2 regions of the Microbacterium sp. NPDC055683 genome follow, and region 1 is predicted to be linked to the other one. Evidence: predicted binding sites of a transcription regulator. Region 1 holds the regulator's gene; the other holds the start of a gene.
What was found. Region 1 encodes LexA, which represses DNA repair genes until DNA is damaged. Its sites were predicted from a motif close to TCGAACANNTGTTCGA; they were not measured.

Region 1 (15,403 bases):
AGGTTGCGCTGCACCACGAGGTAGGCGTCGCTGCGGGGGGCGAGGCGGGGGAGCCACGTCTCCATGAGCTCGTGGAGCACGGCCTTCCCGACGCGGATGGGCGGGTTCGACCAGAGCGTCCGGAAGGCGACGTCGTCGGGCACCTCGTGCGGCCGTGCCGCGACGACGTTGTCCAGCCCGAGCTCCTCGGCGTTGCGCCGGACGAGGTCGAGCGCGCGCTCGTTGACGTCGACGGCCCAGACGCGTGCACGAGGAGACTGCATCGCGAGCGCGAGGGAGAGCGGCCCCCAGCCGCATCCGAGGTCGAGGAAGTCCCCTCCCGGCGGGGGAGCCGGGGCGTGTGCGAGCAGCACCGCGGTGCCCGCGTCGACATGACCCGGGCTGAACACCCCGCCCGCCGTGGTGACCTCGACGTCGCGATCCGCCAGGGACACGCGGATGCGACGGAGCTGCTCGGGAGCGGAGGGATTCGCACTGAAGTAGTGATCCCCCATGGGGAACGAGATTACCCGAGGAGCGGACTCGAGGCGAAGCCCCGACGGCGGGGCAGGCGCCGCCCCCGCGACACGCCCGACCGGGTATCCTGGAGGGCTCGACGCCCGCGCACCGCTGGCGCACCCGACGAGAGGCACCCTTTGACCGACACGACCCCGTCCGACGTGCAGGCCGATCCGCAGACGGACCCGGTCGATCGCGTGCTCTCCCGCGCGGAGTCGCGCTCGGGCGTCCGCATCTTCGGAGCCGCGCAGGCGCTCCAGGCGGAGTCGACGGCCGACGGATCGACGACCGACGGCGAGCAGTGGGATCTCGAGGCCCGGCACGCGCTGCGCCGCGTCGCGGGGCTCTCGACGGAGCTCGAGGACGTCACGGAGGTCGAGTACCGCCAGCTGCGCCTCGAGAACGTCGTGCTCGTGGGCGTCTACGCGCAGGGGTCGCTCGCCGATGCCGAGAACTCGCTCCGCGAGCTGTCGGCGCTGGCGGAGACGGCGGGGTCGACGGTCCTCGACGGCGTGCTGCAGCGCAGGCCGCACCCCGACCCCGCGACGTACATCGGGCGCGGCAAGGCCGACGAACTCAAGGACATCGTCGCGGCCGTCGGCGCCGACACCGTCATCGCCGACACCGAGCTCGCCCCCAGCCAGCGCCGCGCGCTGGAGGACGTCATCAAGGTCAAGGTCATCGACCGCACGGCCGTGATCCTCGACATCTTCGCCCAGCATGCCAAGACGCGCGAGGGCAAGGCGCAGGTCGAGCTCGCGCAGCTCGAGTACCTGCTGCCGCGCCTGCGCGGATGGGGCGAGTCGATGAGCCGCCAGGCGGGCGGCCAGGTCGGCGCGGGAGGCGCGGGCATGGGCTCGCGCGGCCCCGGAGAGACGAAGATCGAGCTCGACCGCCGTCGCATCCGCACGCGGATGGCGCAGCTGCGCAAGCAGATCCGGGAGTTCGCCCCCGCGCGCGACGCCAAGCGCTCCGAGCGCAAGCGAAACACGGTGCCGTCGGTCGCCATCGCCGGCTACACCAACGCCGGCAAATCGTCGCTGCTCAACCGGCTGACGAGCGCGGGCGTGCTCGTCGAGAACGCGCTGTTCGCGACGCTCGATGCGACCGTGCGCCGCACCGAGACCGCCGACGGCCGCGTCTTCACGCTCGCCGACACCGTCGGCTTCGTCCGCAACCTCCCGCATCAGCTCGTCGAGGCGTTCCGATCGACGCTCGAGGAGGTCGCCGACGCCGACGTCATCGTGCACGTCGTCGACGGCCACCATCCCGATCCCGCCGGGCAGCTGGCGACCGTCCGCGACGTCATGGCGGATGTCGGGGCCCGCGACATCCGGGAGATCGTGGTCTTCAACAAGGCCGATCTCATCGACGACGACGCGCGCCTCGTGCTGCGCGGTCTCGAGCCGGACGCGGTGTTCGTCTCCTCCCGCACGGGGGAGGGGATCGCCGAGCTCCGCGCCGTCGTGGAGGAGGCGCTGCCTCTTCCCGCCGTCGAGGTGCGCGCCCTCGTTCCCTACGGACGCGGTGATCTGCTGTCGGCCATCCATGAGACGGGGATCTTCCTCTCCCAGGATCACGAGGAGGGCGGCACGCGCGTGCACGTGCGGGTGTCGCCGCGGCTCGCCGCCGACCTCGCGCCCTACGCGGTCTGACCCGTCAGCGCGTGCCGAGCCATATCAGCCCGGCGACGGCGAGGGCCTGCACCCAGCTGACCATGCTGCCGACGAGGAAGTACTCCGCCTGCGTGCCCCGATCCCGGTCACGGGAGATCTCCGGGAAGCGGACGATCCCCTTGGCGGCGATGAGGGCCGCCACGACGGGGTAGGCCTGCGCGAGGACGAGCCCCGCCAGCACGATGCGCTCGAGCGGCCCGATGATGCGTCCGCCGCGCAGCGTGTGCGTCGTGCGAGGGTCGGGCGCGTCGACGGACGCGCGGTCGGAACGCGCGAACAGGCGCCTCGGCGGGGAAGGCTCGTCATCGGCGGGGACGTCCTCGCTGCGGAGCGCGGCGCGCACGACGAGATTGGCCGACTCGAGGAGGAAGAGCGCCCCGCCCGCGACGAGGACGATGAGCCCGACGGGCGTGCCCGCCGACCCGACGGAGGCGGCCACGGTGCCAGGAGGGAAGACGAGGCCGGCACCCGCGACGGCGGCGAGCACCACGACGGGCGCGAAGCCGAGCAGCGCGCGGTCGGCGCGCACGGTGGCGAGCCATCCGATGGCGCACGCGGCGGGGACGAGCGCCAGCACCGCGGATGACGCCGGATCCGTGCCGAGCGCCGCGCCGGCGAGCGCGCAGAGGAGGAGGACGACGGCCACGGACACGGCGCGCGCCGCGCGCGGTGCGACGAGTCGGCGCCCCAGATCGGAGGCGCCGACGGCGGCGAGGACGAGGCCGGTCAGTTCCATCGGGTCAGACGATAGCCGGAGGCTCCGACATCCCGGAGAGGGGGAGCGGAGGCACCCCCGGCGTGTCGAATCCCAGCACGGCGCCGAGGAAGGCCGCCTCCGCCTCGAACGCGCGCACGATCGCGTCGGCGCCGCGGAACCCGTGGGACTCGCCGGGGAAGAGCAGGTAGGCGTGCGGCACCCCGCCCTCGGCGAGCGCGTCGCGGAGCGCCTCCGACTGCGACGGCGGGACCACGGGGTCGTCGGCGCCCTGGAGGATGAGCAGCGGCGTGCGCAGCCGTTCGGCGTGCGACAGCGGCGACCGGTCGATGTAGAGCTGCTCGGCGCCCGGCAGCGGGCCGACGAGGCCGTCGATGTACCTGGCCTCGAAATCGTGCGTCTCCGCCACGAGCAGGCGCAGGTCGGCGACGCCGTAGCGGCTGATGCCGGCCGCGAACACGTCGGTGCCGGCGAGGGCGCACAGGACGGTCCATCCCCCCGCCGACCCGCCGCGGACGGCGAGCCGTGCGGGGTCAGCGAGCCCCTCTGCCGCGAGCCCGCGCGCGGCGGCGGCGACGTCGTCGACGTCGACGACGCCCCATTCGCCGCGGAGCCGCTCGCGGTAGGCGCGCCCGTAGCCCGTCGAGCCGCCGTAGTTCACGTCGAGCACCGCGATGCCGCGGCTCGTGAAGTACGTGATCGCCAGGGAGAGCGATCCGGCCACATGGGCGGTCGGCCCGCCGTGGACGAGCACGAGGCAGGGCGGCAGCTCGTCGTCCCGGCCCTCGGCGACGGGGCTCGTGGGCGGATAGTGGAAGGCGTGCACCTCGCCGGACGGTCCGTCGAAGGCGACCGCCCTGGCCTCAGGCAACCACTCCGGGTCGAGGGAGGACACCCCGCCCCGCACAGCGGTCAGGGTCCCGAGAGCGAGATCGAGCAGCCAGATCCCCCCGGGCGTGCGCGGACCCGCGCCCGTCAGCAGGGCGCGGGCACCGCGGACGTCCTCGACGTGCATCTCTCCCAGCACGGTGTCCAGGTCGGTCACCGTGCCGCCGTCGATGAGGACGAGACGGTCGCGCCCGTTCGTCTCGACGGCGAGGATGCGTCCGTCGGCCAGCGGGGAGTACCAGCGCGTGCCGAGGTTCCAGAGCGGTCCGCCGGTGTCGGCGTCGACGGAGCGGACGACGACCACCTCGTCGCCCCGCGCATCCAGACGGGCGCGGTGCAGGTTCCAGCGGGCGGGGCCGCCGGCGCGGATCGGCGGGTCGGCGGAGAACAGCAGCGTGTCGTCGGAGACCCACTCCGGCTGGAGCGCGGAGATCTCCGCGCCATCGACGCGCCCTCCCGCGAGCGTTCGCCACTGCGCGATCCGGCCGTCGGCGCCGAGGTCGCCGATGCGCAGCTCCGCGGCGTCCCACGGCATGTCGGGATGGTCCCAGGCGATCCAGGCGAGGCGGCCGGCGCGCGGGGAGGGGAAGGCGAGGAAGTCGCTCCCGGCGACGACGCTGACGATCCGGTCGGGCCGCCCCGCCGCGGAGCCGTCGAGCGGCACCGTCACGATGTCGCGCGTCACCCGCCGCCCGTCCTGGCGCTCGCGGACGGCCCACAGCCGCCCCTCGGCGAGCACGAGGTCGCCGTACGCGGCGTGCTCGTCCGCGGGGGTGAGCGCGACGGGCACGCCGCCGGCTGCGAGGGCGTACACGCGCTGATCCGACTGCTCGACGAACAGGAGCGTCCCGTCCGGACCGGGGATCCACGCGCCGCCGCCGTACTCGTGCACGCGCGACCGTGCGCTCCACGGGGAGGGGAGCACGATCCCGCCGTCCGATGCGCGGCGCACGGCGGTGCGTCCGCGCTCGGAGGGCACTCCCTCGGCCCACCAGACGTCGTCGTCCGCGAAGCGCGCGCCCGACAGGCGGGGCGCCGACACCGCGATGTCGGCGGCGGCGAGGGGCGAGGGCCAGGAGCCGTAGGGGAGCGTCTGCGTCATGCCGTCCACGCTATCCGGCGCCGCCGGACGCCGGGCAGGCGCGATGCGGCACCGCGGGATCAGACGGCGCGCAGGATGGCGACGACCTTGCCGAGCACGACGGCCTCGTCGCCGAGGATGGGCTCGAACGCCGAGTTGCGCGGCAGCAGCCAGGTGTGCCCGTCGCGCTGGCGGAAGGTCTTCACCGTCGCCTCGCCGTCCACCATGGCCGCGACGATGTCGCCGTTGTCGGCCGTCCCCTGCGAGCGCACGACGACCCAGTCGCCGTCGCAGATGGCCGCGTCGATCATCGACTCGCCCGTGACCTTGAGCATGAACAGATCGCCCTTGCCGACGAGCTGGCGGGGGAGCGGGAAGATCTCCTCCACGTGCTGCTCGGCCGTGATCGGCACGCCGGCGGCGATGCGGCCGACGAGCGGCACGAGCGCGGCGTCGCCGACGGAGGGGGCGGCGTCGGCCGGGTTCTCCACGGCGGAGCCGGGAAGGTCGATGAGCACCTCCATCGCCCGGGTCTTGCCCGGGTCGCGTCGCAGGTAGCCGCTCAGCTCCAGCTGCCCGAGCTGGTGCGTCACGCTCGAGAGCGACTTCAGGCCGACGGCGTCCCCGATCTCCCGCATGCTCGGCGGGTATCCGTTCACCTGGATGGACCGCTGGATGACCTCGAGGATGGCGAGCTGCTTCTCGCTGAGGTTCTTGCGCCTGCGCGTCCGCGGCTTCTCGCCGCGGGTCTGGGCATCCGTCATGTCCGTGCTCCTTCGCTGCCCCGAGCGGATGTCGGTGGTGCGTGATGTGGTGATCCCGTTGAGAAGACGGTATCGGATGCGACACGGATCCGAGGAGATTTGTTCGAGCGTGTCGCATGCGGGACCGTAGGCCGCTTCGAAGACAACTCTTGACACGCCCGGCACCTCGAAGATACATTCGGAACATCGCTTCGGGCCTGCGTCTCCCGGCCGAGATGCAGGTTCGAAGCGGCCCCGAGGAAGGAACCGACATGAGCACCATCCGCACAGCCCCCGCCCGTCGAACGCGGCTGCGCCTCACCGCGCGCGGTCGGCGCGTCGTCGCCGCCCTCGCGGCGGCCCCCGTGGTGACGGCGATCGGTCTCGGCGTGCTCAACGGCGGCGGCGCGCTGGGATCCAGCGAGGCGGGCGTGCCTGCGGGCGGGTTCGAGACCGTGACGGTGCTCGCGGGCGACACGCTGTGGGGGATCGCGGAGGAGATCGCCCCCGACGCCGACCCGCGCGACGTGGTCGACGCGATCGTCCGCCTCAACCGCCTCGACGGCGGCGGGGTCGACGCCGGCGCGGAGATCGCCATCCCCGCGGCCTACGCGTCGGCGGACTGAGCCAGGCGCTCACGCCCTAGCATGGATGGGGTGACCGCCACCCTCGACGACCTCCCCTTGCGCGACGACCTCCGCGGACAGCAGCCGTACGGCGCTCCCCAGGCGCCGTTGCCCGTCGCCCTCAACGTCAACGAGAACACGCACCCGATCCCCGACGACGTCGCCGACGACATCGCCGATTCGGTGGCTCTCGCGCTCCGCGATGTCAACCGGTACCCCGACCGCGAGTTCACGACGCTCCGCGAGGGCTTCGCGGACTACCTCGGCCACGGGATCGAGCCCGCGCAGATCTGGGCGGCGAACGGCTCGAACGAGGTGCTCCAGCACATCCTGCAGGCGTTCGGAGGACCGGGTCGCACGGCGTTCGGCTTCGCCCCCACCTACTCGATGTACTCGCTGCTGACACGCGGCGTGGGCTCGACGTTCGTGGCGGGCGAGCGTGGCGCCGGCTTCACCCTCACTCCGGAGAGCGCCGCCGAGCAGGTCGCCGACGCGCGGCCCGACGTCGTCTTCCTGTGCGCGCCGAACAACCCCACGGGGACGCCGCTCGAGAACGACGTCGTCGAGGCCGTCTACGAGGCCGCGCGCGGGATCGTCATCGTCGACGAGGCGTACCGCGAGTTCGCCCCGCGCGACGTGCCGTCGGCTCTGCAGCTGCTCCCCGGCCGCGAACGTCTCGTCGTCTCGCGCACGATGAGCAAGGCGTTCGCGTTCGCGGGCGCGCGAGTGGGGTACCTCGCCGCCGATCCCGCTCTCGTCGACGCCCTCCGCCTCGTCCGGCTGCCCTACCACCTGAGCGCGCTCACGCAGGCCGCGGCCTCGGCTGCGCTCCGCCACTCCGACACCATGCTGTCGATGGTCGACGACATCGTCGTCCAGCGCGATCGGATCTCCGCCACGCTCGAGGCGCTCGGCTACACGGTCTACCCGACCTGGTCGAACTTCGTCCTGTTCGGCGGGGTCGACGACGTCCGCGGCACGTGGCAGGCGCTCTACGACCGCGGGGTCCTCATCCGCGACATCGGCATCCCCGGTCACCTCCGGGTGACGGCGGGCACGGAGGAGGAGACGAGCGCGTTCCTCGACGCGCTCGCCGAGATCGGCCGCTGACGGCGGGGAGCGCCCGCAGGCGCGCCGATAGAATCGGTGCATGACCCGAATCGCGCGCCGCACCCGTTCCACGAGCGAGTCGACCATCGAGCTCGAGCTCGACCTCGACGGCACGGGGAAGAGCACCATCGAGACGAGCGTGCCCTTCTTCGACCACATGCTCACGGCGTTCGCGAAGCACTCCCTCACGGACCTCTCCGTCAGGGCGACGGGCGACACCCACATCGACGCGCACCACACCGTCGAGGACACCGCGATCGTGCTCGGACAGGCGATCCGCGAGGCGCTCGGCGACAAGGCGGGCATCTCGAGATACGGCGACGCCCTGGTCCCGCTCGACGAGGCGCTCGCTCAGGCCGTCGTCGACATCTCGGGCCGCCCGTACCTCGTGCACACGGGGGAGCCGGCCGGGTTCGAGCAGCACCTCATCGGCGGCCACTTCACGGGCTCGCTCGTTCGCCACACGTTCGAGGCGATCGCGTTCAACGCGGGCCTCACCGTGCACGTGCGCGTCCTCGGGGGCCGTGACCCCCACCACATCGCCGAGGCCGAGTACAAGGCGTTCGCGCGCGCGTTCCGGCAGGCCAAGGCGCTCGATCCGCTCGTGGACGGCATCCCCTCGACGAAGGGCGCGCTGTGACGGCGCGTCCGCAGGTCGCCGTCCTCGACTACGGCTCGGGCAACGTCCACTCGGCCGTGAAGGCCCTCGAGGCCGCGGGCGCCGACGTGGCGCTGACCCGCGACCGCTCCACGGTGCTCGATGCCGACGGCCTCCTCGTGCCCGGAGTGGGCGCCTTCCAGGCCGTCATGGAGCAGCTCGACGCCATCCGCGGAGGAGAGCTCATCGAACGGCGCCTCGCCGGAGGGCGGCCCGTTCTGGGGATCTGCGTCGGCATGCAGGTGCTCTTCGCGCGCGGCATCGAGCGCGGCGTCGAGACCGAGGGCCTCGGCGAGTGGCCGGGGACCGTCGCGCAGCTCGACGCGCCCGTCGTGCCCCACATGGGCTGGAACACGGTGGACGCGGGCGAGGGGTCGCGGCTCTTCCGCGGGCTCGAGGGCGAGCGCTTCTACTTCGTGCACTCCTATGCGGCTCAGCAGTGGGAGCTCGACGTCCAGGCGCCGTTCCCGCAGCCCGTCCTGACGTGGGCGCACCACGGCGGTCCCTTCCTCGCCGCCGTCGAGAACGGCCCGCTGTCGGCGACCCAGTTCCACCCCGAGAAGTCGGGGGAGGCGGGTATCCGCCTGCTGCGCAACTGGGTGGACGGCCTCGCTCCCGCGCTGTGACGGCATCGAGTTGGAGCAGGGGCCGCGGGCGGTCTAGTCTCTTGACTCGTGCGTCCGCGGGAGAGGCCCGCGTGCACGAGGAGCCATGAACGATTTCGCGTCCACACCCGCACTGACCCTGCTCCCCGCCGTCGACGTCGCCGACGGCAAGGCCGTCCGCCTGACGCAGGGCGAGGCCGGCTCCGAGACGAGCTACGGCGATCCGCTCGAGGCCGCCGACAACTGGAAGAGCCAGGGTGCGGACTGGATCCACCTGGTCGATCTGGACGCGGCGTTCGGCCGCGGGTCGAACGCGGGCATCCTGCGGAAGGTCATCAAGCACGTGCGCGGCGTGAACGTCGAGCTCTCTGGCGGCATCCGCGACGACGCCTCGCTCGAGGCCGCCCTCGAGAGCGGCGCGCAGCGCATCAACCTCGGCACGGCCGCGCTCGAGAACCCCGAGTGGACGGCATCCGTCATCGGGCGCTACGGCGACGCGGTCGCCGTCGGGCTCGACGTGCGCGGCACGACGCTCGCCGCCCGCGGCTGGACGCAGGAGGGCGGCGACCTCTGGGAGGTGCTCGAGCGCCTCGAGGAGGCGGGCTGCAGCCGCTACGTCGTCACCGACGTGACGAAGGACGGCACGCTGCGCGGGCCGAACATCGAGCTCCTCCGCGAGATGACGTCGCGCACGCCGAAGCCGGTGGTCGCGTCGGGCGGCGTGTCGAGCCTCGACGACATCGCCGCGCTGCGCGACCTCGTCCCGCTCGGCGTCGAGGGAGCGATCGTCGGCAAGGCCCTCTACTCGGGCGCGTTCACGCTCGCCGAGGCGCTGGATGTCGCCGGATACTGACGGCCTCTCCGACTCCGCCGGCGTCCCCTGGGAGGGGCGCCGGTTCCATCCCAACCCCGCCGCGGGAGACGACGGCTCGGCCGATCCCGCCCTGTGGGATGCGCTGACGGGATTCCGCGCCGGTCGCGCGTCCGCGCGCGAGGTCGTCGACGCGCTGCGCGGCGCGCGCGTGCTCGTCCCGCTCGTCGCGGAGAAGGGCGACGAGGGCGTCGGAGCGCACGGGCTCGCCGTCGACAAGACGCAGGAGCTGTCGATCGTGACGGTCTCCGCGCCGGACGGTCGCAAGGTGCTTCCGCTCTTCAGCTGCGTCGAGACTCTCTCGGCGTGGGATGCGGCTGCCCGGCCGATCCCCGTGGCGGGCCCCCGCGCGGCGCTCGCGGCCGCGGGGGAGGACACCGACCTCATCGTGCTCGACCCGACGAGCCCCACGGAGTTCGTCGTGCGCAGGCCCGCCGTCTGGGCGATCGCGCAGAACCAGGCCTGGGAGCCCTCGCCAGAGAGCCCGGACGTGTTCCTCGCGCTGCAGGCGAGCGTGGGCGGCGAGCTGGCCGTGATCGACCTGGCTGTGGAGGCCGGCGACCCGGAGGCGCGCCTGCGGGGCCCGGAGCTCGTCGTCCGGCTCCGCCTCGTCGACGGCCTCGAACGCGCGGAGGTCGACGCGGTCCTGCAGCGCCTGGCGCGCCGCTGGGCCGCGGACGACCGCATCGCCGTGCTCGTGGACTCGCTGCAGGTCACGCTCGAGCGCGGCTGAGGCGGCCGCCCTCGGCTCGGACGGCCGGACGCCTCAGATGACGGGGCCGGTGTACTTCTCGCCCGGGCCCGCCCCCGGCGCGTCAGGAATGAGCGACAGCTCTCGGAAGCGCAGCTGCAGCGATCGCAGGCCGTCGCGGATGGGTCGAGCGTGCATGTCGCTGATCTCCGGGGCGGCGGCGGTGACGAGGCCCGCGAGCGCGTTGATGAGCTTGCGCGCCTCGTCGAGGTCTACGAGCTCGTCGGCGTCCGCCGCGTCGGCGAGGCCGAGCTTCACCGCTGCCGCGCTCATGAGGTGGACGCAGCTCGACGCGATGACCTCGACGGCGGCGACGTCGGCGATGTCACGGACGGCCTCGGTGGCGGCCGCGGCGCGCTCCTGCTCCTCCCACCGCGCGTGGCGGTCGGCGTCGTGGATGGGCTCGTCGGACGGAATGGCGCTCATGGACCGCTCTCTGGTAGACTTTTGCGGGCTCCGGAGTTCGCTCCGGACGAAAGAGGATTCAGTTCCCACCCGCGCTTGCCGCTCCAGGCTACCGGGTCATGCACACTCCGCTCGCGTCCGCGCGGGTCGATCAGGGTGTCGAGCCGATGTCGATCGTCGTGCTCGGGTGGATGCTGAACTCTTCTCCCGCCCGCGCCGCGACCCTCGCGACACGGTGGCTCGAATCACGCACCCAAGGAGTTCCGCATCAGCGATCCCCGCACCAACGAGCGCATTCGCGTGCCAGAGGTCCGACTCGTCGGCCCGGCAGGCGAGCAGATCGGCGTCGTCCGTATCGAGGTGGCACTGCGCCTGGCGCAGGAGGCCGACCTCGACCTCGTCGAGGTGGCCCCCAACTCGCGTCCTCCCGTGGTCAAGATCATGGACTACGGGAAGTTCAAGTACGAGGCCGCCCAGAAGGCCAAGGAAGCGCGCCGCAATCAGGCGAACACGGTCCTCAAGGAGGTCCGCTTCCGCCTGAAGATCGACCAGCACGACTACGACACCAAGCGCAAGCGTGCCGAGGGCTTCCTGCAGGCGGGCGACAAGGTCAAGGCCATGATCCTGTTCCGCGGCCGTGAGCAGTCGCGCCCCGATCAGGGCGTGCGCCTGCTGCAGAAGTTCGCGGAGGACGTCGCGGAGTTCGGGTCGGTCGAGTCGCGCCCCACGATCGACGGCCGCAACATGGTGATGGTGATCGCCCCGCATCGGAACAAGTCGGAGGCGAAGGCCGAGCAGAACGCCGCGCGCGCAGCGACCAAGCAGGCGCAGCGCGAGGCGAAGACGGTCGCCGCGGAGCCCGCGGCGGAGTAGTCCCCCGAACTTCCCGCTTCGGCGGGTTGCACATCACGTCGCCCACCGGGCGCAGACGCAAGGAAAGAAGAAGATGCCGAAGCAGAAGACCCACTCGGGCAGCAAGAAGCGCTTCAAGATCACCGGCAGCGGCAAGATCAAGAAGCAGCAGGCGGGCATGCGCCACAACCTCGAGCACAAGTCGAGCCGCCGCACCCGTCGCCTGAACCAGGACCAGGTCATCTCGGGCAACGACCTCAAGGTCGTCAAGAAGCTCCTCGGTCGCTGAACCGCGACGGACGTTCGTTAGGAAGTATGAAGAATGGCTAGAGTCAAGCGCGCAGTAAATGCGCAGAAGAAGCGTCGCGTCATCCTCGAGCGCGCCTCGGGCTACCGCGGTCAGCGTTCGCGCCTGTACCGCAAGGCGAAGGAGCAGGTCACCCACTCCCTCGTCTACGCGTACCGCGACCGTCGCAAGCGCAAGGGCGACTTCCGCCGCCTGTGGATCCAGCGCATCAACGCCGCGAGCCGCCAGAACGGCCTCACCTACAACCGCCTCATCCAGGGCCTCGGCCTGGCCGGCGTCGAGGTCGACCGCCGCATCCTCGCGGAGCTGGCCGTCCACGAGCCCGCGACGTTCGCGGCCCTCGTCGACGTCGCCAAGAAGGCTCTGCCCGGCGACGTGAACGCGCCGAAGTCGGCTGCGTGATCTGACACGCCTCGCGAAGAGGGCGCCCCTGAGGGGCGCCCTCTTCTGCTGTCTCTAGACTTGAGGGCGTGCTGGAGAATCCCCGATCGCCGCGAGTGCGGGCCGTTGCGAAGCTGGCGAGGCGCGTCGCCCGCAAGGAGACCGGGCTGTTCCTGCTCGAGGGCCCGCAGGCGGTCCGCGAGGCCGTGGCGTTCCGGCCCGACGTCATCGTGGAGCTGTACGCCACGCCGACCGCGCTCGAGAAGCACGCGGACCTCCGGTCTGCGCTCGTCGACGAGGGCGTCGAGATCGAGTTCGTCACGGAGGACGTGCTGGCCGCCATGGCGGACACCGTCACGCCGCAGGGCTTCGTCGCGGTCGCGAAGCAGAACCCGACCGCCCTGAAGGACGTCTTCTCCGCGCGACCGCGCCTCGTCGCGATCTGCGAGGAGGTGCGCGATCCCGGCAACCTCGGCACGATCATCCGCGCCGCCGACGCCGTGGGCGCCGACGCCGTCGTGCTGACGGGCCGGACGGTGGACCCCTACAACCCCAAGGTCGTCCGGTCGACGACGGGATCGCTCTTCCACGTGCCCGTGGTCGTGGGCGCCGATCTCGCGGACGTCGTCGCGCGTTCGCGCGGCGCCGGGCTCGAGGTGGTGGCTGCGGATGTGAAGGGCGACGACCTGCTCGCCGCACGACGCGACGGATCGCTGGCGCGGCCGACGGCGTGGCTGTTCGGCAACGAGGCGCGCGGGCTCGCCGACGACGCGCTCGCCCTCGCCCATCGGGCGCTGCGGCTGCCCATCTTCGGCCGTGCCGAGTCGCTCAACCTCGCGACCGCGGCGAGCGTGTGCCTGTACGAGAGCGCGTTCGCCCAGCGCGAGGCGGAATGAGCACCTGGGGAGCTCTCCCCGTCACAACTCTGTAAATCCTCGCCCGGCGATGTTCAGGATGTGCACAGCCTGCGCCTAGGGTGAACCCATGGCTGAGCCCCTCGTCGTCGTCAAGGACGTGCAGAAGCACTACGGAGACTTCCACGCGCTGAAGGATGTCGACCTCACGGTCGACAAGGGCGAGGTGGTGGTCGTGATCGGGCCGTCCGGCTCCGGCAAGTCGACGCTGTGCCGCACGATCAACCGCCTCGAGACGATCACGAGCGGGTCGATCACGATCGACGGCAAGGAGCTGCCCAAGGAGGGCAAGGCGCTCGCCAACCTGCGTGCCGAGGTCGGCATGGTGTTCCAGTCGTTCAACCTCTTCGCGCACCTGACGATCCTCGAGAACGTCACGCTCGGTCCCATCAAGGTGCGCGGCATGAAGAAGGCCGACGCCGAGAAGGAGGCGCGTGCCCTGCTCGACCGCGTCGGCGTGGGCGCGCAGGCCGACAAGCTCCCCGCGCAGCTGTCGGGCGGGCAGCAGCAGCGCGTCGCGATCGCGCGTGCGCTCGCCATGCACCCCAAGGTGATGCTGTTCGACGAGCCGACGAGCGCGCTCGACCCGGAGATGATCAACGAGGTGCTCGACGTCATGGTCGGGCTGGCCCACGAGGGCATGACGATGATCGTCGTCACCCACGAGATGGGGTTCGCACGCAAGGCCGCGAACCGCGTCGTGTTCATGGCGGACGGCCAGATCGTCGAGCAGTCGGCGCCGGAGGAGTTCTTCACGAACCCGACCTCCGACCGCGCCAAGGACTTCCTGTCCAAGCTCATCACGCACTGACCCGAGACTCCGGAGTCGCACAACGGCGTGCGGCCCGGTCACGATCTCAACCGAGAGAGAGGAACGCACATGCGCAAGATCAGGACCCTCGCGAGCGTGGGGATCGCCGCCACGGCGCTGCTCGCCCTGACCGCCTGCAACAGCGGCACGCCCGGAAGCACATCCGGCGACGGCGGAGACGACGACGCCTCGGGCACGGCGTGGACGGTCGCCACCGACGTCTCGCTCGACGGCAGCCCGACGTTCGACCGCATCGCCGAGGACGGGGTCGTCAAGGTCGGCGTCAAGGAGGACCAGCCGAATCTGGGCTACCTCGACCCGGTCACGAACGAGCGCACCGGCTTCGACGTCGACATCGCGCGGTGGATGGCCGCCAGCCTCGGCTACGACGAGGACCAGATCGAGTTCCAGGCGATCGCCTCCGCGAACCGCGAGCAGGCCATCGTCAACGGCGACATCGACTACTACGTCGGCACCTACTCGATCACGGATGCCCGCAAGGAGCAGATCAATTTCGCGGGGCCGTACTTCGTGACGGGCCAGGGCCTGCTCGTCGCGGCGGACAGCGACATCGCCAGCGTCGACGACCTCGGGTCGGACACGACGGTCTGCTCGGCGACCGGGTCGACGCCCATCCAGAACATCAAGGACAACTACCCCGACGTGCCCACGAAGGAGTACGACACCTACTCCAAGTGCGTCGAGGACCTCAAGAACGGCCAGGTCGACGCGGTCACGACCGACGAGGCGATCCTCATCGGCTACGCCGCGCAGGATCCCGACAACCTCAAGGTCGTCGGCGAGCCCTTCAGCGAGGAGCGGTACGGCATCGGCATCGCGAAGGACGACACGGCTCTCACCGAGTACTTCAACGAGCAGCTCACCGACGGCGGCGAGATCTGGCAGCAGATCTTCGACGACAACCTGGGCGCATCGGGCGTGACAGCGACCCAGCCCGAGGTCGACGCGGTCGAATGACCCGTCGGGGTGGCCGTCGGTGATCCGCCGGCCACCCCGTCCACCCCCCCTTCCCGGATCGACAGGAGCAGACGTGGGAGTCATCACCGATCACCCCGACCTCTGGCAGGAGGCGTTCACGGGGACGCTCGTGCTGTTCTTCGGCGGCGGTGCGATCGCCCTCGTGCTGGGCTTCATCGTCGGCGCGGCGCGGGTGTCGCCCGTGCCGATCGCACGCGTCGTCGGCGCGGTGTACGTGAACTGGATCCGGAACACCCCGCTCACTCTCGTGATGTTCTTCTTCGCGTTCTGCCTGCCGATCCTCGTCGGCGAACGCGTGAACTCGCTGCTGCTGGCCGTCTGCGCGCTCGGCATCTACACCGCGACGTACGTCGCCGAGACGCTGCGATCCGGCATCAACACGGTTCCGGTCGGCCAGGCGGAGGCAGCCCGGGCCATCGGGCTGAACTTCGCGCAGGTCATGCGCTACGTCGTGCTGCCGCAGGCCGCCCGCTCCGTGATCCCGCCCCTCATGAGCGTGCTCATCGCGCTCC
Region 2 (15,403 bases), on a different contig from region 1:
CCGCCCGAGCCGTCCGCCCCGTCCGATCCACCGGACCCGCCCGAGCCGTCCGAGCCGTCGTCGGGCTGCCAGGGAGCAGAGGGGAACAGCGTCGGCAGGAGCCAGGCGATGGGATCGTCGAGCTCCTGCTGCGGGGGCTCGACGATCTCCACGGCGACGCCGGGGAGATCGACCTGCGGGTCGACGCCCTCGGCGCTGAAGTACGAGGTCTGCTGCGTCTCGGCGAGGGCGGGTCTCGACTCGATGAACGAGCCGCCACCCGAGCCGGGGGTCAGCGCACCCGCGACCACGGCGGCGACGGCCGCCGCCGTGCCCGCGGCGGTGAGCTGGCCCGCGTGGAAGGCCGCCGTCGCGACGGCGGTCGGACGCGCCAGGTCGACCGGCGTCGCGATCGGGAGGCCGGCGGCGGAGCGCCGCGAGCGCGCACGAGGCGGCGCCGCGCTCTGCGTCAGGATGATCGGAGTGATGGGGCAGGCGTCGCCGACACGGCGACGGGTCACCGGAACGGCAGCCGGCAGCCGGGGAGACCGGTCTCGATGCGAGGGCCCGGGGGCGGAGCGCCCGCTTCCGCTCGCATCGTCCGTCATCGCTGCTCTCCGTGCCTTCCGGTCGCGGATCCGCAGCGTCGCCGCGGCCCCCTCCGTGCCGATCGACACGGTACGCCGATATTCTCTCATCCCGGTGCGCCGACGCAAGCGCGGGGCGCCGGCTCCCCGGCCCGCGCCCCGCGCATCCTCATCGACTGGCGAGGACGCGCACGTCCCACGCACCGAGCCGCAGCTCGGATCCCGCAGGGAGGCGCTCCCCCGACAGCACGTCCTCGGCCGCCTCCGGCACGGGGTACGAGCTCGGCTCCCAGGACCAGTTGTGCACGACGTGCAGCGTCTGACCGTGGGCGTTCCGCGCGTTCTGCACCGATTGCGTGGGCCCCGCGGGACGCCATCCCGGCTCACCCGCCCCCTGCGCCACGGCCCAGTCCGCGATCGCCCGCGCCAGCGCGAGGTCGGGGACGGTGCCCACGTACGTCACGCGGCCTCGACCGTGCGCGGCCGTCGTGACGGCGGGCCAGCGGCCGTGATGCGGATGCACGTAGCTCGCGATCGCCTCCGCGCCGTCGAGCTGCAGGCCGTCGGCCCAGAGCGTCCCGTGCGCCCCCGACGGCACCGGGAAGCCCTCCGTGCCCGCCACCTCGACGGGCTGCGCGAGGTTGCTGAACTCGTCGTACCAGACCCCGGCGGCCTCGTCGAGGTGCGCGGGCTTGCGCGCGAGCCGGGCACGCGCCTGCTCGTCCTCGTAGCCCGTCCGGATCCCGACGAGGAGGTGACCGCCCGCGGCCGCGTAGTCGCGGAGCCACAGGAGGTCGTCGTCCGACGCGACCGTGAACGCGGCGGCGATGAGCACGGGGACCTCGGCCGCGAACGCGGCGGGCTCGCGCTCGCGTAGCTGCGCGGCGTGCACCGCGCGCCCCTGCAGGCCCGCTTCGAAGACGCCCCGCGCGAAGGCGTCGCGCACCGTCTGGAACGACCGCCGATCCGGCTCGCCGTCGCGCGACAGCGACGGATGCTCGGACTGCGCCCACTTGCTGTCGGTGTCGAACAGGATCGCGACGTCGGCGTCGGGGCGCAACCGCGTGACGCGATCGCCCGCGATGCGGAGCTCCTCGCCGATCCTGGCGAGCTCGCGGTAGACGCGGCCGGGCTGCTGGCTGTGCGGCAGGATGCCACCCCAGTACGTCTCGGCGCCCGCATGCAGCGTGTGCCAGTGCCAGTACTCGATCATGGTCGCCCCACGCGAGACGAGCGCCCACGCCGCCTGCCTCCACTGGCCGTCGAAGCCGGGCTCGTTGACCCACGGCATCCCGATCGCCTGCGCGTTCGTCTCCGTCACGAGGAACGGCGCCTGCTTGGTGCCGTACATGCGATCCGCGCCCGTGACGAGGGCCCACGCGCCCTGGCTCGTCCAGTACTGCTCCGGTTCGGCGTCGTTCGGGAGGGCGAGGGCGTCCTGCATCCGGAAGTAGGGGTTGCCCGCCGTGATGTCGAGGGCGCGCGTGAGCCGCTCCTCGTCGGCCGTGACACGGTCGTAGGCGATGCAGGTCGTGACGAACTGGTCGTCGCGCGCGTACTCGCGGACGATGTCGGCCTGCCAGGCGATGAAGGTCGTCGTCAGCTGGCCCTGGAACCTCCGCCAGGCGAGCGAGTACTGCGGCTGCGCGTTGCCGTCGGGTCGCCAGAGGTCGGCCCAGTCGCTCAGGCGGTGCGACCAGTAGGTCAGCCCCCATGCGTCGTTCAGCGCCGCGACCGTGCCGTATTCGCGGCGCAGGGCGTCGACGAAGCGCTGGAACACCTGGTCGTTCGAGAAGGACACCATGCCCGGCTCGTTGTCGACCTGGTACCCGATGACAGCGGGATGGTCCGCGTAACGCGCGATGATCCGGCGGATGACGCGCTCGGCGTGGAAGAGGAACGCGGGGTGCGCGTAGTCGATCTCCTGCCGTGCCCCCCATCCCATCCGGTGCCCTGTGCGGGTCTCCGCGTTGATCTCGGGGAGCTGGCGGGCGAGCCAGAGCGGTGCGGCGTACGTCGGGGTGCCGAGGACGACGCCGATCCCGTTCGCGTGGGCGGCGTCGAGGACGGGCGCGAGCCACTCGAGGTCGTACACGCCGTCCTCCGGCTCCCACGTCGACCAGACCGACTCTCCGACGCGGATGACGGTGAAGCCCGCGTCCTTCATGAGGCGCATGTCCTCGTCGAGCCGCGGGCTCGGCTGGTACTCGTGGTAGTAGGCGGCGCCGAAGAGGACGGACTCGTCGAGATGCGGCATGGTGTTCCTTTCGCAGGGCGGACGCGTCATCCCTTGACCGCCCCGGCCGTCAGGCCTTCGAGCAGCTGCTTGCGGAGCAGGATGAACACGAGGATGGTCGGGATCGAGGCGAGCACAGCGCCCGCGAGCACGAGGTCGTACGAGCGGTTCTCGGAGGCGAACAGGATGTTGAGCCCGAGCGGCACGGTGTACTGCTCGGCGTCGGAGACGAGGACCAGGGGCCACATGAAGCTGTTGTAGCTCTGCAGGAAGCTCCACACTCCGAGTGCGCCAAGCGAGGGCCGCAGCAGCGGCAGGACGACGCGCCAGAAGGTGCCGAACTCCGAGTTCCCGTCGATGCGGGCGGCCTCGATGATGTCGTCAGGGACGGACTGGACGATGAACTGCTGCATCATGAAGATGCCGAAGGCGGGAGCGACCCACGGCACGATGAGCGAGAACCACGGGTTCGCGAGACCGCTCTTCACGACGAGGATGAACAGCGGCACGAGGATCACCGCGAACGGGATCGACAGCGAGCTGAACATCACGGCGAACAGCACGCGCCGCCCGCGGAAGCGGAACTTGGCGAAGCCGTACCCGGCGAGCGCGCACACGAACACCGACACGACGGTCGCGATCGATGCCGTCCCGACGCTCATCCCGAACCAGGCGAGGAACGGCTGGGTGGAGAGGAGCGCCGCATAGTTCTCGACCGTCAGCGGGTCGGGGATGAGCGACGGCGGCGTCTGGAAGATGTCGCCGCGCTCCTTGAACGAGCCGCTGACGGCCCAGAGGAGCGGGGCGACGAAGACGACGAGCAGGGCGACGAGGGTCGCGTACAGCAGACCGCGCCGCAGGACGGCCGGTGCACGCGAGGCTTTCCGGCGCGGGGCCCGGACGGTGTCGCGCGGTGTGTCGACGGACGGCGGCTGGGCCATGGCGGTCACGATTCCCTCCCGATGCCGAGGAGGCGGTTGAGCCCCTGGCTGACGGCGAACACGATGGCGAACAGCACGACGCCTGCCGCTGCGGCGTAGCCGAACTGCTGCCGCTCGAAGGCGGCGCGGTAGATGAACATGGCCACGCTGAGCGTCGCCTCTCCCGGCCCGCCCTTCGTGAGCAGATAGGGCTCGTCGAAGAGCTGCGCGGCGCTGATGAACGACGTCACGACGACGAACGCGGTCACCGGGCGGATGGACGGCACCGTCACGGTGAAGAAGGAGCGCACGGAGCCCGCCCCGTCGAGCGCCGCCGCCTCGTAGAGCTCTCGGGGCACGTTCTGCAGCGCCGCGAGGAAGAAGATCGTCAGGTAGCCCACGGTGCGCCACAGCAGCACGAACCCGATGGCGCCCTTGGCGATGGCGGGGTCGCCCAGCCAGTCGATGCTCGGCACCCCGAAGAGCGCGTGGAGAAGGGCGTTCAGGAGCCCGTAGTCGCGGTCGAACACGAGGCTGTAGATGAGCGCGATGACGATCGGAGACAGCACCATCGGCACGAAGTACGCCACGCGGAACGCGTCGCGGAAGCGCAGTCCGCGCGCGTTCAGCGCCTGCGCGACGAGGAGCGAGACGGGCACGACGACGAGCACCGCCACGGCCGTGTAGACGGCGGAGTTCAGCAGCGCCGAGCCGAAGCTCGTGTCGCGGGCGAGATCGAGGTAGTTGCGCAACCCGATCCACTCCGGTTCGCCGAGGCCGACCCACTCGGTCAGGCTGAGGACGACCGCGGCGAGGACGGGCACGATCATGAAGAGCCCGTACAGCACGTAGAACGGCGCGATGAAGAGGTAGGGCGCCGCCCCGGCACGGATCCGTCCGCCGCGGGCCCTCCTGTGCGCGAGGTGCGGCAGAACCTGCGCCTCGGTGTGCGTCATGGCGCTCATCCCCTCGCCTGCCCTCGGTAGTCGGCCGTCGCGGTCGCGAGCGCCTCCGCCGGGCTCACGTCGCCCCGATAGGCGCGCAGCAGCTGTCCTGAGAGGACGGTCGTCATGATGGCGCTGTTCTCGCTCTGGTGGTACTCCGGCACGTCGTCGACGATGTCGCGGTAGATGTCGAAGAGCCTCTGGCCGCCGAAGTAGTCGTCTTCGACGGCGGCGAGCTCCGCCGATTCGAAGACGGAGCGGCGCGTGGGCAGGTATCCGAGCGCCTTGTAGCGGGCGATCTGCTGCGACGGCTCGAGGTACGCCGTCGTGACGAGGTGGACGCCCGCGTCGGTCGCGGCCTTGCCGCGCAGCGCGCCGAAGCCCGTGCCGCCGCCGACGCCCGTGCGTCCTCCGCCTCCCTCGAACCGGGGCAGCGGCGCGACCCGCCACATCCCCTCCTGCTCGGGCACGTTCGGTTTGATGCCGTAGCTGGCGTACCACGACGGCATGTTGACGCCGAGGATCTTCCCCGACTTCAGGCCGCTCTGCATGCTGGGCCCGTACATGTCGGCGACCGTCGCGAGCGCCCCCGACTGGACGCCCTGGGCGACGAACGCGAGCGCGTCCTCGGCCTCCGGCGTCTCGAGAGAGGGCTGCCCGTCGGCGTCGAAGAGGTCGCCGCCGCGCTGGAGCAGATGGATGTGCCAGCTCTGCACGGTGCCGCCGGGGTCGCTCGTGGCCACGGCGCCGAGGGCGAGCCCTTCGCGATCGGCGAGCGCGGCGCCGGTCCGCCCGAACTCCTCCCACGTGCCGAGCTCCGCGGGGATGCCGAGGCGTGCGAGCTCGTCCTGACGGTGGTAGTAGACCGTGAGCGGGGTGTCGGAGTCGAGCGCGTAGAGCGCGCCGTCCTTCTGGAACGGCGTGAGCCGCGCCGTGACGAGGTCGTCGGCGACGGGTGCGACGGCGTCCGTCAGATCGACGAGCAGCTCGGGGGCGATGTCGCCCCGAAGCATGCGGGAGAACGCCCCGATCTCCAGGCCGACGACATCCGGCGTGCCCGTTCCCGCCACCGCCTGGGCGATGAGCTTCGTCACGATGTCGGCCGCGCCCGCCTTCGTGACGTCGAGCCGGTATCGGAACGGGGAGTCGGCTTCGGCCAGCACCACGGCATCCGAGAAGAACGCGACGTAGCCGTCGTCATGGGTCCAGAAGGACACGTCGACGTCGCCGGACGCGAGCGGCGGGCGCGAGGACGGGGCGCAGCCGGCGAGCGCCGTGGCGAGCGCCGCGCTGCCGCCCGCCGCCGCGAGAAGGCGGAGCACCGCGCGACGCGAGTGGCTCGGCGGGGATGAAGAGGGGATCACGAATTCTCCTGACTACGTTGTCATACCGGGCGAGGGCGCCCATCCTCCGACCAGGGGTCAGTCGGCGGCGGGCGATGCGGTGCTCGAGGCTCGGATCACGAGCTGAGCGGGGAGCGTGCGGTGCAGGTCGTCGTGCACGTGGCCGTCGAGCGCGCGCAGCAGACGGTGCATCCCGACGCGCGATGTCTCGGCGAAATCCTGGCGGACGGTGGTGAGCGGGACGGCGAGGTAGGCGGCGACGTCGATGTCGTCGAACCCGACGACGGCGACATCCTCCGGCACGCGCAGGCCCGCGCGCTGGATGGCCGACATCGCGCCGATCGCCATCTGGTCGTTGGCGACGAAGACGGCGGTGCAGCCCCCCCGGTCGAGCAGCGCCGACATCGCCGAGAACCCGCCGGCCGGGGTCCAGTCGCCCGCGACGGGCTCGGGCGGAGCGACCCCGCCGTCGACGAGTGCGCGCCGCCACCCGGCCGTCCGGCTGCGGCTCGAGAGCCAGTCGGGGGGCCCGGCGATGTGATCGACGACGGCGTGCCCCTGCGCGAGCAGATGATCGGTGGCGTCTCGCGCGCATCCGCTCTCGTCCGCGCCGACGACGAGCTCCCGGGGATGACTCGTCGCATTCCCCATGCCGAACGTGAGGACCTCGACGCCCTCAGGGATGTCGATGGGCGCACCGCCCACGTCGACGGGCTCCGAGATGACGACGGCTTCGACACCCTGCCCTGCGAGCGCGTCGACGGCGGCCTGGATCTCGTCGCGGCCGCCGGGCTCCGTGCGGATCACCGAGAGGGTGTACCCCGCCCGCCGCGCCGCGGCCTCGACGCCGGCGAGCACCGACGTCGGCCCGTGCAGCGTGGTCCCTCCCATCGCGACGACGCCGATGCGATGCGAACGCCGTGTCACGAGCGCGCGCGCCGCCGCGTTGGGCCGGAAGCCGAGCCGATCGATCACGGCGAGCACGCGCTCGCGCACGTCGACCGCGACGTACGGCTCGTCGTTGACGACCCGCGAGACGGTCTTCTGCGACACCCCGGCCTCGCGCGCGACGTCGACCATGGAGACGCGGCGTGCGCGTGCGGTCTTCTCGACCATCCGACCTCCTCGTCGTCGCGGGACGTCACGAGCGTACAGAGGCATGACTACGTAGTCAATGCACGTCGGCGATATCGCGTCAACCCCTCTCCCCTGCTCGGCAGCACGCCTAGCCTGGCGCCATGACCGACCTCACGGCACCCACGGGCCGAGAGCCCGCCCTGCGCGCGCTCCCCCGCGCCGACGGGACGGCGCCCCGCGCGCTCGTCCTCGGCGCGACGGGCTACATCGGCGGGCGGCTCACACCCCGGCTCCTCGCCGCGGGGTACCGCGTGCGGGTGCTCGCGCGCGATGCCGCTCGCGCCAGGGCGTTCCCCTGGGGGCGCGAGGTCGAGATCGTCGAGGGCTCTGCCGATGACCCCGAGGCCGTCGCCGCGGCGTGCGACGACGTTGACGTCGTGTTCTACCTCATCCACTCGATGGGAGCCGGTCGCGGATTCGAGGAGGCGGACGAGCGCGCCGCGCGCACGGTCGCCGATGCGGCCAGGGCGGCAGGCGTCCGGCGCATCGTCTACCTCGGCGGACTCCACCCCGAGGGTGCCGACCTCTCGCCGCATCTCCGCTCGCGCGTGCAGGTCGGCGAGATCCTGCTGGCGTCCGGCGTGCCGGCACTCGTCCTGCAGGCGGGGGTCGTCATCGGGTCGGGCTCGGCGTCGTTCGAGATGATCCGGCACCTCACAGAGGTCCTGCCGTACATGCCGGCGCCGAGGTGGGTGCGCAACCGCATCCAGCCGATCGCGGTGCGCGATGTGCTGCACTACCTGCTCGGCGCCGCGCGCGTCGCCGACGACGTCAGTCGCGCCGTCGACATCGGCGGACCGGACGTGCTGAGGTACGGGCAGATGATGAACGGCTACGCGCTCGAGGCGGGGCTCCGCCAGCGCGCGATCGCCGCGCTGCCCGTCCTCACCCCGGGGCTCGCGTCGCACTGGGTGAACCTCGTCACGCCCGTGCCGAGGTCCATCGCGCGGCCCCTCATCGCGTCGCTTCAGAACGAGTGCATCGTGAAGGACGACGCGATCGACGCCCTCATCCCGCCACCCGCCGACGGCCTCACGCCGTATCGCACGGCCGTCCGGCTCGCGCTGGGCCGTGTCGAGGCCGACCTCGTCGAGACGAGCTGGCAGGACGCGGAGGTGTCGGGAGCGCCGAGCGATCCGCTTCCGAGCGATCCCGACTGGGCCGGTCGGACCGTGTTCGTCGACGAGCGCTCCCGCCCGACCCGTGCGGCCCCCGAGGACCTCTGGAGCGTCGTCCTCGGCGTCGGCGGGGAGAACGGCTGGTACTCGTCGCCCGTCCTGTGGGCCATCCGGGGCTGGATGGACCGGCTCGTCGGCGGCGTGGGGCTCCGCCGCGGGCGGCGCTCGCGCACGGCGGCGCAGGTCGGCGACGCGATCGACTTCTGGCGCGTGGAGGCGGTCGAAAAGGGCCGGCTGCTGCGACTGCGGGCCGAGATGAAGGTGCCGGGCTCGGCATGGCTCGAACTGCGCGTCTCCCCCGACGGCGCGGGCGCGCGGTACGCCCAGCGCGCGGTGTTCTTCCCCCGCGGGCTCGCCGGCCGCCTCTACTGGCTGGCCGTCCTCCCCTTCCACGGGTTCATCTTCGCCGGGATGGCCGTCCGCATCACCGAGGCGGCGGAGGCGATCGCCGACGAGCGCTGACGTCGCTCAGTCCCCTGCGCGGCGGATGACGTGGAAGGCGCGGTCCTGGTAGACCACGGGAGCGCCATCCTGCCCCTCGATGACGTCGAGCACCTCGGCGAGCACGAGCGACGACGCCCCCACCGGCGTGATCTGCAGTGCGCGCGAGCGCAGTGCGACGCGCGCCGTGGGGAGGTGGGGCTCCCCCGTCGGAAGAGTGCGCCATCCCTGGGCCGGCGTGAAGCGCTCGCTGCCCGAGACGGCGAACGTCTGCGCCGTCTCGACGTCGTGCTCCGTGAGGAGGTGCACGACGAAGGTGTCGGCGCGCAGGATCCCCCCGGCGCTGCCGCTCGACCGCGTCACGGAGAACGCGAGCGCGAGCGGGTCGAGCCCGACGGAGGCGACGCTCGACGCCGTGATCCCGACGGGCCCATCGGGAGACGCCGCCGTGATGAGCGCGATCCCGGCCGGATGGTGGCGGAAGGCGGTCTTGAAGGCGTCGACGTGGGAGGTCTGCATGATCCGACGCTAGAACCTCAACCGCGGTCGAGGTCAAATCGGGCCGTCATCTTCGATCCCGAGGCGCCGGGCCCCGACCCCGCCGAGCGCATCGTCGGGATTGAGCAGCCGGCACGCAGTCATCGAGAGGCAGCCGCATCCGATGCAGCCCGTGAGCGCGTGCTCGAGGCGCTCGATCGCCTGCCGTCGGCGTTCCAGCACGCGCTTCCACTCCCCCGACGCGCGTTGCCAGTCGGCCTGAGTCGGAGTGCGGTCGAGCGGCACGTCGCGCAGCGCCGCCCCGACGTCAGCCAGTGGGATGCCCAGCCGCTTCGCGACCGAGATGAGCGTGACCCGCCGGATCATGTGGCGTCGGTAACGGCGCTGGTTGCCCGCCGTCCGCGACGACGCGATGAGCCCGAGCCGCTCGTAGTAGTGCAGTGCCGACACGGCGACGCCCGTGCGCCTGCTCACCTCGCCCACCGTGAGCAGCTACTCGGGGGCGCGCTCGCCATCCATCTGCCCAGCGTAGGCGGGCTCGGAGCGCCTCAGGCGGCCGCGCGCGCCAGCTTGGCGTAGAGGTCCTCCAGGAGCAGGCGGACGTCGAGGCGCCGGTACACGCGGATGGGTGCGCGCTCGGGGCGCGACGCGTACCCGCCGTCGTCACGGATGGCCGGGCGCGGGACGAGCACGTAGTCGGACGACGAGGGGTCGGCCTGGAAGGACGACCGGAGCGACGTGAGAAGGACGAGCGGGCTGTCGCCCAGCGCGTAGGTCTCGCCGAGCGGCAACCCGTGCCGGGCCGCCATCTCGGCCACCCGGGCGATCGCGTCGGCGAGGCGCGCGCCGAGGGCGCCGTGCGGCCGGATGCGCAGGTCGATCTCGTCGGCGGAGACGAGCACCTGCCGGTAGGCGTCTCGCGGCACCTGCCAGATCGGCACCGCGCTGTCGAACACGACCTGCGCGGCGGCGACGTCGATCGCGAGGTTGTACTCGACGGGTGAGGCGTCGGGAGGCGGCACGGCGAGGCCCTCGTGCTCAGCGCCTCCGATCCAGACGAGCGTCATGCGCTCGGCGATGCGCGGCTCGAGGAGCAGGGCGCTGGCGAGTTCGGTGAGCCCGGCGCCCGCGCAGAAGACGAGCGGCAGGTCGGTGTCGTCGCGCATCGCCTCGGCGATGATGGCGCGCGCGGCGGCGGTGTCGTGCGGGGTGCCGCGGTCGGGGATGGCGGTGTCGGCGCCGGCGAGCACGGGGATGTCGTCGCGCCCCATCGACGAGAGGAGGTCGCTCGCGATCGCGGCGGCGTTGTCGGCCTGCGTCTCGCTGGGATCGAACGGGTCGCCGGGCGACAGGTGCGAGCCGATGACGAGGCGGATGTCGACGGCCGGCGACAGGGCGTGATGCGCCATCTGCACGAGATCGTCGGGGTCGCCGGAGAAGTCGTTGTCGACGATGATCCGCTGGCGGGGCACGGCGGGGAAGGCGGTCACGGGGCTCCCTTGCTCTCGGATGTTCCGACGTCGAGCGTACGGACACACACTCCTATTTGCAACCGGTTGACCGGATCTCTGTGGATAGATGATCGAGCAATGTCGGAGGTCCATGCATGATCGAGCCTCCAGGAAATACCAGATAGATCGCAGAAAAGCGTTGTTCTGTTCGCATATATGTTCTATTCTGGGAGCATGGCGACGCAGCTTTCCTCGAACATCCCGACCCTGGCGGTCGGGAGGGCGATGGCCTCCCTGGACGGGATGCGCGACGCGGTGGCCGGCCTGTCCGATGGCGACCTCGTCGCGCTCGCAGCACGGGTCGAGCATCTCGGGCGCATCGTCGACGCACTCCGGGTGCGGGTGGCGGGCGAGGTGTCGGAGCGGTCTCGGGGCGCCGACGGCGTCGCCGGTCGGCACGGCTGCCGCACCGCGTCGGAGCTGCTCGAGCGGGTCACGGGGGCATCCGGACGGGAGGTGCGGGCACGGATCAGGGTGGACGACCGCACCCGTGAGCGAACCGCCCTCACCGGCGAGGCCCTCCCGCCCGTGCGGGAGCACGTCGCGGCGGGGATCGGGGCGGGCCTGCTCGGCCAGGACGCGGCCCGTGGGATCCTGAAGGCGGTCGACACGGCCCGACAGAGCGCCGCTGACCCCGCCCTGGTCGACCTCATGGAACGCCACCTCGTCGGCATCGCCACCGGCACCATCGACCCCGACACCGACCCCGACACCGCCGACGACGCCGGGGATGACGGTCTCGTCGAGACCGGGGAGGCCCGGCCGGTCGGCGCAGGGCTGGTGCCGCTCTCGGTGGCCGAGGTGCACGCGCAGGCATGGATCGACCTGCTGACCGCCGAGGGCGTCGAACCCGACCACGAACGCGCCTTCCGCAACCGGTCGCTCACCGTCACCGAGACACCCTCGGGGGCATTCCGCGTGAACGGGACCCTCGTGCCCGAGGCCGGCGCCCTCCTCCAGACCCTCCTCTCCGCCCACACCAATCCCGCCCGCGGCCCGCGTTTCACCCCCGCCGACGACGGCGACGATGACGGCGTCGCCGCTCCCGCCGACAGCCGGTCAGCGACCCAGAAGCGACACGACGCGCTCATGGCCATGCTCGAAGCCGCGTCCCGCGCCGCCGAGACCCCCGACATCGGCGGGGCCGCACCGACCGTCATGATCCACGTCACCCTCGACGACCTCGCCCGCGCATCCGACGGCGAGAGCGATGTCGACCCCGTCGCGGACGCACCCGCCCGCCCCGTCGCGGACACCCCGACCCGCCCCGTCGCGGACACCCCGACCCGCCCCGATCCGGACACCCCGGCCCGGCCCGTCGCGCGCATCGACGGCGTCGCCGCTCCCGTCCCAGTCTCCGTCGCACGCCGCCTCGCCTGCACGGGCCGCGTCGACCGTGTCACGCTCACCGCCGACGGCCGCATCCTGTCGCTGGAGAGCGTGCAGCGCTGCTTCACTCCCCGCCAGCGTCGCGCGATCACCGCCCGAGACGGCGGCTGCATCATCCCCGGCTGCACCATCCCCACCGCCTGGTGCGAGATCCACCACGTCCACGACCATGCTCGCGGCGGGCCCACCCGCACCGACAACGGCGTCCTCCTCTGCTGGTGGCACCACCATCACCTCGACACCTCCGGCTGGGTCGTCCGCATGGACGACGGCATCCCCCGGCTCATCCCGCCGCGTTGGATCGATCGCGACTGCCGGCCGCGGCCCGCGCAGGGATCCCCGACGCGCCTCCGTACCCGCCTCCACCGCGCCATCCGACGACAGCGGACGTGAGCACACTCGATTCCCACGTTGTAATCCGCTAGCCTCGGGGTCGCGCCCCGCGCCCGACGACGTCCGCGAACCCGATGAAGGGACCCCATGTCGAACCCTCGCCGCACCCCGCCGATGGGCTGGAACAGCTGGGACTGCTACGGCACGACCGTGACCGAGGCGGAGGTGATCGCGAACGCCGAGTTCATCGCCGAGCACCTGCTGCCGTACGGATGGGACACCGTCGTCGTCGACATCGACTGGTCGGATCCGACGGCCCGCTCGCACGGCTACAACGCCGACGCCCCGCTCGCGATCGACGCCCACGGCCGTCTCGTGCCCGATGAGGGCCGCTTCCCGAGCGCGGCGGGCGGGGCCGGCTTCCGCCCGCTGGCCGACCGCATCCACGCGCTCGGCCTGCGGTTCGGCATCCACACCATGCGGGGCATCCCCCGTCGCGCCGTCGCGGACGACCTGCCCATCCTCGGCTCCCACGCACGGGCGTCCGACGTGGCCGACGCCGCGAACGCGTGCGAGTGGAACCCCGACATGGTCGGGCTCGACCATCGCCATCCGGCAGCGCAGGCGTACTACGACTCCACGCTCGAGCTCTACGCCGCCTGGGGCGTCGACTTCCTCAAGGCCGACGACATGCTGTGGCCCTATCAGGCCGCCGACATCGAGGCCTACGCGCGCGCGATCGCCCGCACCGGCCGCCCCATCGAGCTCAGCCTCTCCCCCGGCCGCGACCTCTCGCTCACGCGTCTCGACCACCTGCGGGAGCACGCGACGATGTGGCGCATCTGCGACGACCTGTGGGACGACTGGGCCGACGTCGAGGCCAACTTCGCCCGCTTCGCGCGCTGGGCGCCCCACGCGTCCGCCGATGGATGGCCCGACGGCGACATGCTCCCCCTCGGCCGCATCGGCATCCGCGCGGAGCGCGGCGAGCCGCGCCACGACCGGCTCACCCCTGCCGAGCGCATCTCGCTCCTCACGCTCTGGCTGGTCGCGCGCTCTCCGCTCATGATCGGCGGCGACCTGCCGACGAGCGACCCCGCCACCGTCGCGCTCTTCCAGAACTCCGACGCCCTCGCCCTGCTGCGCGCGACGGGGAGCAGGGAGGTGTTCCGTGAAGGAGGCCTCGTGCTGTGGACCGCAGACGGCGAGCACGGCGAGCGCTACATCGCGGCGTTCAACCTCGACGACACGGCGCGGTCGGTGCTTCTCGATACGCAGAACGTCGGGCTCCCCGCGCGTCTCGACGGCGCGCTGCGCGAGCTCTGGACGGCGACCGACGTCGCACACCATCCGTCGGCGCCGCCCGCCGACCGCGGCGTCGCTGCCGGCAGCACGGCCATCCCGCTCGACCTCGCTCCGCACGGGACGGCGCTGCTGCGCTACACCGTTTGACTCTCCTCCAGGAACGGGCGTAGGGTCGCGTGGGCTCTGCGCCCGTTCCCCGATCCGAAGGCAGGTGATGCGCGATGTCCAGTGATAGTCGCCGCGCCGCCGACATGCCTTCGTCGATCAGCATCTCCCGCTGACGTCCGAGCCTCTCGGCGGCGCCGCCGCGCGCCGCATGCGCGCGGCTTCCGTGCGCGCGGCCCGTCCGCGCGCGCCCGAACGAGCGGATGAGGTGAACGATGATGGCTTTGATCGACAACGCGGTGTACGTGGACGGACGCAGGACGCCCGACCCCGCCGACCTGCGCACGGCCCAGGAGGCGGCGCGCGAGCGCGAAGGGATGGCCTGGCTCGGCCTCTACCGCCCGAGCGCCGATGAGATCCGCGCGCTCGCCGCGGAGTTCGCGCTCCATCCGCTCGCCGTGGAGGACGCCCTCAAGGGCCACCAGCGCGCGAAGCTCGAGCGCTACGGCGACACGCTGTTCGTCGTGCTGCGGCCCGCGCGCTACCGCGACGACGAGGAGCGGGTCGAGTTCGGCGAGCTGCACGTCTTCGTCGGCCCCGACTTCGTCGCGACCATCCGCCACGCCGAGGCCCCCGACCTCGGCCGCGTGCGGCGGCGGCTCGAGCAGGCTCCGCACCTGCTCGCCCGGGGCCCCGAGGCCGTGCTCTACGCCATCCTCGACGAGGTCGTCGATCAGTACGCTCCCGTCGTCGCCGGGCTCGAGCAGGACATCGACGAGATCGAGGACCAGCTCTTCGACGGGGCGGCGTCGGTGTCCCGCCGCATCTACGACCTCGCACGCGAGGTCATCGGATTCCAGCGGGCGACGCAGCCGCTCGTCACGATGCTGCAGGCGCTCCTGCGCGGATCGGAGAAGTACCGCGTCGACGAGGAGCTGCAGCGCTCGCTCCGCGATGTGCTCGACCACGCGCTGCGCGTCGCCGACCGCACGGGCGCCTTCCGCGCCATTCTCGAGAACGCCCTCACGGTCGACGCGACGCTCGCCGCGCAGCGCCAGAACGACGAGATGCGCCGCATGACCGAGGCGGGCCTCGCCCAGAACGAGGAGGTGAAGAGGATCTCGGCCTGGGCCGCCATCCTCTTCGCCCCCACGCTCGTCGGAACCGTCTACGGCATGAACTTCGAGCAGATGCCCGAGCTGTCATGGGCATACGGATACCCGCTGGCGCTCGCGCTCATGGTCGGGCTCGGGTTCGGCCTCTGGGGTCTGTTCAGGCGCCGGCGCTGGCTGTAGCGCGCTCGCGCTCGCGCTCGCCGTGCAGGATGTCGAGCGGCATCGTGCTCGTGTCGATGAGCGGGTTGGCATCCTGCTCCGCCACGAGCGCGGTGGCCTCGGCCCTCGTCTCCACGGTCGGCACCGATCCGATGAGGGGACGCCGGGCCGACTCCGGCATCGTCAGCACGGCCGCGCCCGCGACGACGGCGAAGAACATGAT

Region 2: a site for LexA is predicted at 10,923-10,938, ahead of ACWGPF_RS09515 (DUF222 domain-containing protein). Genes of this name have one in related genera too.

Annotation. Positions count from the first base shown of each region.
Region 1 is NZ_JBSHGQ010000034.1:4,709-20,111, reverse strand. Features, by position in the region: gene ACWGPF_RS12915 (class I SAM-dependent methyltransferase) at 1-494, opposite strand, end outside; gene hflX (GTPase HflX) at 636-2,153, shown strand; gene ACWGPF_RS12905 (hypothetical protein) at 2,158-2,910, opposite strand; gene ACWGPF_RS12900 (alpha/beta hydrolase family protein) at 2,915-4,879, opposite strand; gene lexA (transcriptional repressor LexA) at 4,939-5,622, opposite strand; gene ACWGPF_RS12890 (LysM peptidoglycan-binding domain-containing protein) at 5,874-6,227, shown strand; gene ACWGPF_RS12885 (histidinol-phosphate transaminase) at 6,258-7,337, shown strand; gene hisB (imidazoleglycerol-phosphate dehydratase HisB) at 7,378-7,977, shown strand; gene hisH (imidazole glycerol phosphate synthase subunit HisH) at 7,974-8,621, shown strand; gene priA (bifunctional 1-(5-phosphoribosyl)-5-((5-phosphoribosylamino)methylideneamino)imidazole-4-carboxamide isomerase/phosphoribosylanthranilate isomerase PriA) at 8,707-9,453, shown strand; gene ACWGPF_RS12865 (SseB family protein) at 9,437-10,204, shown strand; gene ACWGPF_RS12860 (DUF1844 domain-containing protein) at 10,238-10,648, opposite strand; gene infC (translation initiation factor IF-3) at 10,928-11,500, shown strand; gene rpmI (50S ribosomal protein L35) at 11,574-11,768, shown strand; gene rplT (50S ribosomal protein L20) at 11,802-12,188, shown strand; gene ACWGPF_RS12840 (TrmH family RNA methyltransferase) at 12,257-13,063, shown strand; gene ACWGPF_RS12835 (amino acid ABC transporter ATP-binding protein) at 13,152-13,892, shown strand; gene ACWGPF_RS12830 (glutamate ABC transporter substrate-binding protein) at 13,962-14,870, shown strand; gene ACWGPF_RS12825 (amino acid ABC transporter permease) at 14,944-15,403, shown strand, end outside.
Region 2 is NZ_JBSHGQ010000020.1:47,137-62,539, reverse strand. Features, by position in the region: gene ACWGPF_RS09565 (hypothetical protein) at 1-500, opposite strand, end outside; gene ACWGPF_RS09560 (beta-galactosidase) at 736-2,823, opposite strand; gene ACWGPF_RS09555 (carbohydrate ABC transporter permease) at 2,850-3,743, opposite strand; gene ACWGPF_RS09550 (carbohydrate ABC transporter permease) at 3,749-4,678, opposite strand; gene ACWGPF_RS09545 (ABC transporter substrate-binding protein) at 4,684-5,988, opposite strand; gene ACWGPF_RS09540 (LacI family DNA-binding transcriptional regulator) at 6,088-7,125, opposite strand; gene ACWGPF_RS09535 (SDR family oxidoreductase) at 7,248-8,786, shown strand; gene ACWGPF_RS09530 (flavin reductase family protein) at 8,793-9,284, opposite strand; gene soxR (redox-sensitive transcriptional activator SoxR) at 9,318-9,755, opposite strand; gene ACWGPF_RS09520 (nucleoside hydrolase) at 9,812-10,753, opposite strand; gene ACWGPF_RS09515 (DUF222 domain-containing protein) at 10,949-12,556, shown strand; gene ACWGPF_RS09510 (glycoside hydrolase family 27 protein) at 12,644-13,948, shown strand; gene ACWGPF_RS09505 (magnesium and cobalt transport protein CorA) at 14,185-15,201, shown strand; gene ACWGPF_RS09500 (MFS transporter) at 15,179-15,403, opposite strand, start outside.